DNA from 3 places in the Methylocella sp. CPCC 101449 genome. Region 3 is predicted to be linked to each of the others. Evidence: riboswitches for the same ligand, from Rfam matches in the RefSeq annotation. Region 3 holds a riboswitch; each other region holds the start of a gene.
What was found. A riboswitch is a leader RNA that binds a small molecule or an ion and turns the genes downstream of it on or off. The one in region 3 is predicted to bind cobalamin.
Positions count from the first base shown of each region.

Region 1: it holds a riboswitch for cobalamin, as region 3 does, so the genes downstream of both, OIM99_RS18050 (ribonucleoside-diphosphate reductase subunit alpha) here and metE (5-methyltetrahydropteroyltriglutamate--homocysteine S-methyltransferase) in region 3, are expected to answer to the same signal.
Region 2: it holds a riboswitch for cobalamin, as region 3 does, so the genes downstream of both, OIM99_RS06370 (TonB-dependent receptor domain-containing protein) here and metE (5-methyltetrahydropteroyltriglutamate--homocysteine S-methyltransferase) in region 3, are expected to answer to the same signal.

Region 1 covers NZ_JAPDHU010000002.1:1,519,231-1,521,490, forward strand. The annotation lists gene OIM99_RS18050 (ribonucleoside-diphosphate reductase subunit alpha) at 1-769, opposite strand, end outside; cobalamin riboswitch at 876-1,069, opposite strand; gene OIM99_RS18055 (multidrug effflux MFS transporter) at 1,199-2,260, shown strand, end outside.
Region 2 covers NZ_JAPDHU010000001.1:1,389,872-1,392,131, forward strand. The annotation lists gene OIM99_RS06365 (ABC transporter substrate-binding protein) at 1-684, opposite strand, end outside; cobalamin riboswitch at 700-895, shown strand; gene OIM99_RS06370 (TonB-dependent receptor domain-containing protein) at 977-2,260, shown strand, end outside.
Region 3 covers NZ_JAPDHU010000002.1:618,200-620,459, forward strand. The annotation lists gene metE (5-methyltetrahydropteroyltriglutamate--homocysteine S-methyltransferase) at 1-1,079, opposite strand, end outside; cobalamin riboswitch at 1,182-1,415, opposite strand; gene OIM99_RS13590 (GCG_CRPN prefix-to-repeats domain-containing protein) at 1,646-2,014, shown strand; gene OIM99_RS13595 (hypothetical protein) at 2,086-2,260, opposite strand, start outside.

The DNA of each region.
Region 1 (2,260 bases), 900 kb from region 3:
GCACCGCTTCCATGAACTCGTCGGTAACATTGATGCCGTGATGGAGGTTAAGCCCCTTGCGGTTGAAATCGCCGGAGGATTTACGGATTTCGAGAAATTCCTCGATCTCCGGATGGTGGATGTCGAGATAGACGGCGGCCGAACCGCGCCGCAGCGACCCCTGGCTGATCGCCAAGGTGAGACCGTCCATCACATGGATGAACGGAATGATGCCCGAAGTGGCGCCATTGCCTTTTACCGGTTCGCCTATCGAGCGCACCTTCCCCCAATAGGTGCCGATGCCGCCGCCGTTGGAGGCCAGCGCCACGTTCTCGTTCCAGGTCGCGACAATGCCGTCGAGCGAGTCGGGAACGGTGTTGAGGAAGCAGGAAATCGGCAGGCCGCGGGTCGTGCCGCCGTTCGACAGGATCGGCGTCGAGGGCATGAACCACAGGCGCGACATCGCATCATAAAGACGCTGGGCATGGGCGACATCGTCGGCATAGGCGCAGGACACGCGGGCGAACATGTCCTGATAGCTCTCGCCCGGCATCAGATAGCGGTCATCGAGGGTCGCTTTGCCGAAGGCCGTCAGCAGGCCATCGCGCGACCGATCGAGTTGGAGGTCCGCCGGCTTCGGCTTTGGCGCCAGCGGATAAGGCGGCGGGGCATGCAGTTCACGCGGACGCTCAACCGTACGCACGGTCTCGCGCAGGATGGTGCGCTGAACGGGCTCCGGAAGCGGAACCAGATGGCCGTGTTTGTCGAAGTCGAATGCTGCTTGCCCCATGCGAAAATCCCGCTGTTCGATCTGGGATGAACGCTGGCGCAACGACGCACCGACAAGACCTTAAGGCCTTCGGCACTTCGCAACGGCCAACGCGGCACCCCGCCCGTGGTCGATCCATGTTCCCGGCAGGTCTTCTGGCTCGTGGGTCGCTGCTTCCTCCGGCCTTCCCAACGCCTTTTGGCGTCAGTGGCATAGTCGGATGAAGCTTCACCACTTACAGCTGCGGGGGCAGCCCCGGATTTGCACCGGGTTCCCTTTTCACCGCAGACGAATCTGCGGACCGTGAACACCATATGTTGTGTTTATAAGGCCAAGATTGTCAACGAATGGTTGGCGTTCTGACACAAATATTCGTGCACAGCCGCCATGCGGGGAGCCCCGATTGCCTGCCATCCAACCGCATGTGAGAAGGCGCGCGGAGGCTGACGAATGGCATTTGAACCGGGTCGAATATTTGCGCTGGCGCTTGCCTCCATCGGCCTGCTGACGCCCTTCGCCATCCACCTTTTTCTGCCGGTCACCCCGGTCCTTAAAGGTGCCTTCGGCATTTCCGATGCCTTGGCGCAGATCAGCTTCAGCCTGCCGCTCTTGGTGATGGCCTTCGCCAATCTGGTCTATGGGGCGCTGGCTGACCGCTACGGCCGCCGGCCGGTGCTGCTCTCAGGTCTCGCTCTCTTCCTCTTCGGCAGCCTGCTCGGCATGCTGGCTGACACGATCACCACCCTGATCATCGCCCGCGTCGTCCAGGCGATCGGCGCCGGCTGCGGCACCACCCTGGTGCGCGCCATCGCGCGCGACGCCTATGGCCCGGAGAAACTGGTCAAGGTGATCAGCTATCTCACAATGTTCTACACACTAGGACCGATGGTCTCGCCGACCGTCGCGGGCCTGCTGCTCGATCATTTCACCTGGCGGGCGGTGATGATCTTCTCCTTCGCCTCCGGCGCCATCATCATGCTCGGCACTTATTTCTTCGTGCCGGAAACCCGGCCGGGCGTGAAGCTGGAAGCCGGGCAAAGCGTGCTCGGCAATTATCGCGAACTGTTCTCGCACCCGCGCTTCATCGCTTATGCCCTGCAACCCGGCTTCAGCACCGCCGTCTTCTTCTCGATCGCCGCCGCATCGGCCTATGTGATGAAGGACATGCTGCACCGGCCCTCGACCGAGTTCGGCCTGTATTTCTTTCTCTTCCCCTTGGGCTTCTTCAGCGGCAATTTCATTTCCAGCCGCATCGGCAATCGCGTGCCTCATGAAATCATGGTGCTCGCCGGCTCGCTGATCCTGACCGCCTCCGTCGCCACGATTCTGACGCTACTGATGCTCGGCTATGTGCATCCGCTGGCAATATTTCTGCCCGGCTTCTTCAATCCTTTCGCCCAAGGCATTTCCATGCCCTATGCGCAGAGCGCCGCCATGCAGATCGTGCCGCGTCTCGCCGGCACAGCCGCAGGCGTCGCCATTTTCTCTCAGAGTTTTTTCGGCGCCGTCTTC
Region 2 (2,260 bases), on a different contig from region 3:
ATAATCGGGCCTGGCCGCGACCACGCGTTCCAGATCGACGAAGCCGTTGGCTCTGAGGCCGACATCGCCGGCGGCATTGCGCAGGCCAGCCTTGACGGCGAGATCGCCGGCAAGCCCGGCATGCAGGACATAGCCGCGCCGGTGCAGGATGAGGAAGCTGCGCTGCGGCACCTTGCCGGCCAGGGCCGCCAGTGCGCCGGTGCTTGCATCGATGGTGGCGATCAAGGCGGCGCCCCGTTCGGCATGGCCGAAGCGAGCAGCCAAGCTGGTGATCTCCCGCCGGGTCTCGTCGAGACTGACCCAGGAATCGACCATGGCGAAGGGCCGCTCCTTGGTGGTGAGGAAATCGCGCGTCAGCCGATTGTCGTAACGGCCGAGCACGACGAGATCGGCGGAGAGGCGAATCAATTCCTCGGCGGCGCCGGTATTCTGCGGCACACCCGTGGCCTCACGGGCGAGAAAGGAGATATTCGCGTCCCTGGCAAAGGGACTGAGCGAGACGATCTGAGCCCGATCGGCCAGCGCCAGCACGAGCTGATCGGCGCAGAGATTGGCCGAGACAATCGAGGGATGTTCTTCAGATTGTTGTGCGGACTGTTGTCCGTGCGCCACGCCCGACGTGACCAGCATGGCTGCCAGCAGCGCTGCTCGTCGTCCAAACCTGCCGACCTTGCCACCTTGCATTCGCAAAAACGCCTCTATAGGGTCACAATCGTTGGTGCCCCAGCGATGGGGTGAAACGGGAATACGGTGAGGGAAACCGATGCCGTAGCTGCCCCCGCAACTGTAAGCGATGAGCTGACTTCGTACCAAGTCACTGGGTGATCGCCCGGGAAGACGCGAAGCCGGCGATGATCCGCGAGCCAGGAGACCGGCCAACATCCCAGTTGTTCTCGCGCCGTCGGTGGGATGGCAGGAGGTTCTTGTGACGCATCGTTTCCCTGGCAACGCCGCCATTGTGGCTGGCGTTTTTTGTTTGTCCGCACCGTTTCTGCCGCAGGCGGCGCAGGCGCAGGACGCCAATCCAGGGCAGATCACCACGCCAGGCTATGTGCCACTGCCGACGCTGGTCGTCACCGCCAATCGCACGCCGCTGCCGATCGAACGGCTGGGTGCGAGCGTGACGGTCATTCCGGCCGAAGAGATTCAGACCTATGGCAGCAAGAGCCTTGCCGACGTGCTGCGCGGCACACCCGGCCTCAACATCACCGAGAACGGTGGTCCCGGTTCCCAGTCGAATGTGACGCTGCGCGGCGCCACGCCCGGCCAGACGCTCGTGCTGATCGACGGCATTCGCGTCGGCGATGCGTCGAGCACTGATGGCGCGCTTGATTTCGGCGCGCTGTCGGCCGTCGACATCGACCGCATCGAAATCGTGCGCGGCCCGCAATCGGCGCTCTATGGCTCCGATGCCATGGGCGGCGTGATCAATGTCATCACCCGCAAGGGCGAGCGCGCGCCGCGCCGCAGCGTGCAAGTGGAAGCGGGCAGCTACGGCACGATTTCATCGACCGGCGCCGTGTCGGGCGCCACCGACAAAGTGTCTTACGCCTTCTCGCTGACCGGCTTTCACAGCGACGGCTTCTCGCGCTACGGCTATCGCATCGGCCGCATCACCAGCACGCTGACGCAACCGCTGGAGAATGACAAGACCGACAAATTCGCCGGTTCGGCGCGGGTGACATTCACACCGTCGGACAGCTTCTCCGTCGATGTCGGCCTGACGCGCTTCGCCGATTTCGCCCGTTTCGACAATCCCGGTGCCTTCATGCCGGCCGACAAGGACACGCGCTTCAACAAGGGGCGGCAGTTCGTCACCACCGCTTTCGTGCGTGCCAATTTCGATCCGTTCGGCGGCGTGCTGAAGAATTCGCTGACGGTCTATTCGAGCCTCATCGAGCGATTCAACCGGCTGGAGCAATCGTGTTTCGACACGTTCTTCAACAGCTACAATTGCGACACGACCTTCCGTTCGCGCCGCCTCGGCGTCGAATATCAGGGCACGGCCAATCTCGGCACCTATGGCCAGTTCATCTTCGGTGCCAAGTCGGAGCGCGAAACCGCTTCGACGCGCGAGAACTGGTTGCAGGCGCCCTATACGGTCTCGATGCCGTTCTGGGGCACGCAGGTCACCAATTCGGTGTTCGCCCAGCATAGCATCACGCTGTTCGACCGGCTCGACCTGACCTTGGGCGGCCGCATCGACGCGATCGACAACAAGACCGTGTTCCCAACCTGGCGTGCCACCGCCGCCTATCGC
Region 3 (2,260 bases):
TCGAGATCGATCGGCACATGCAGCAGCGAGCAGGATGGCGCGATCTGGATATGATCGGTGCCACGTTGCGCGACGGCACGTTCGAGACGATCGAGCAGTTTCGGCAGATTGGCGCGCCAGATGTTGCGCCCGTCGATTACGCCCAGCGACAGCACGAGACCTCGCGGCGCTTTGGAGAGCGCGGCATCAAGCTGTTCCGGCGCCCGCACCAGATCGAGATGCAGGCCAGCGACCGGCAAATGCAGCGCCAGGTCGAGCGCATCACCGAGCCCACCGAAATAAGTGGTGAGCATGATCTTTAGCTTCGGCAAAGCATGCGCGAACGTGCCATAGGCCTGGCGCAACGCCTCGCGTGTGGCTTCGTCGAGATCGGTGACGAGGCACGGTTCGTCGATCTGTACCCAGGCAGCGCCATTGGCGGCGAGCCGACGCAACACGTCGACATAGACCGGCAGCAGGCGGTTCAGGAGCGACAAGGGATCGAGCGTCGGATCCTGGCTCTTTCCAAGCTTCAGATAAGTGACGGGGCCGAGCAGGACAGGGCGGGTTTCATAGCCGAGCGCCTTGGCCTCGCGATAGTCGTCGACCGGCTTGGTCGAGGCGAGGGTGAATTGCTGATCCTTGGAAAATTCCGGCACCATGTAGTGATAATTGGTGTCGAACCATTTCATCATCGCCTGCGCCGGCACGCCATGCGCCTCGCCGCCATGATGGCCATGCGCGCAAGTTTCCGCGTGAATATCTTTTTGCGTGCCGCGCGCCATGGCGAAATAGGTGTCGAGCGACACTTGGCCGCCGTTCCAGCCATAGATGGCGGGAATGGCGCCGACCATGACGCTGGTATCGAGCACGTGATCGTAGAGCGAGAAATCGTTCGACGGGATATTGGTGATACCCTGCGATTTCTGGCGCGCCCAATTGGCGGCGCGCAGACCCGCCGCCACGGTGGCGAGCGCCGCCGCGTCGGATTGGCCCGACCAATAGGATTCGAGCGCGGCTTTCAATTCGCGTCGCGGACCGATCCGCGGCACGCCGAGCGTGCTGACAGCAAGAGAACCAGCAAGAGAAGAAACAGACATCGGCTTAACCCCAAAATGTTGGGGGCAAAGGCCGAGCGGACGCATGCAGAGACGGGCGCGCGTGCGCCCGATGCAAGCGCACCACCGGGACACCCCGCCCAGGGACGACTATTTTGTCGTGGCAGGTCTCCTGGCTCACGGGTCTTCGCTCACCGTCCGGCCTTCCCGAGACTTTCGCCCCAGTGACGCAGATGGACGGTGGCTCGCCGCTTACAGTTGCGGGGGCAGCTCCGGCTTCGCCCCTCGCGCTTCGATCGAAACGCGAGACCTCACCGGATTCCCTCTTAGCTCTGGCGCCCATGACAGGCCCAGAGAACCACGACGGCGGGAGAGTGAATGGGCTTCTGCCCAATGTCAAGATGATATAAAGATATACTTATGTTGGCATGTTATAAGGCGGTCAACCACGCTGCTGATAATTGCAACGGATCGGCCCGACTCTCGATTATGGTAGGGAAGGCCGTTGGCGAGGAGGAGCGCGATCGGATCGGGAGCCGAAGGGCTTCAGGTTCTGTTCATGTTTCCAGGCGCTTATATGGGCTGTTTTTATTAATGGAGCTTGCGAAATGAAGCTTGCGATTGGCGCCGCGATTCTCTGTCTCGGCATGGCCTCGGCCGCTCAGGCGATGCCGAACGGTCTGCCGACCACCGACGATTCCCTCATCACCAATGTGGCCATGGGCTGCGGTCCCGGCTGGACGCGCAACGCCTATGGCCGCTGCGTGCCCTTCCGTGGCGGCTTCGTGCCGCCGATGGTACGCCCCGGCTTCGGTCCGGGACCGGGCTACGGGCATCGCCCTGGATTTGGCCCGCGTCCGGGCTATGGCCCGAGGCCTGGCTATGGAGCCGGCCCGCGTCCCGGCCGCCCCGGCATGGGCGGCCCAGGCCCGCGGCCGAACTTCGGTGGCCCGACCACGCGCCAACTCGGCCGCTAAGCGTTTCCAGAAATGAGAGAGCCCGTCGCCGATCATCGGCGGCGGGGTTTTTATTTTTGCAAAGATCGTGTTCAGGCTGGCTGAGCCTTCTTATCCGTTGCGAAAAGATTCAAAGATCGTCGAAGCGTTGCGACTAACTCGGATTTGAATTGGTCTGGCTGGTCGATAGACCAAAGAACAGTGGTGCAATGGTTCGTATCAAAGTGCGTCTTGGCTTGGTCAAATTTTGATCGTTCGCACAGATAT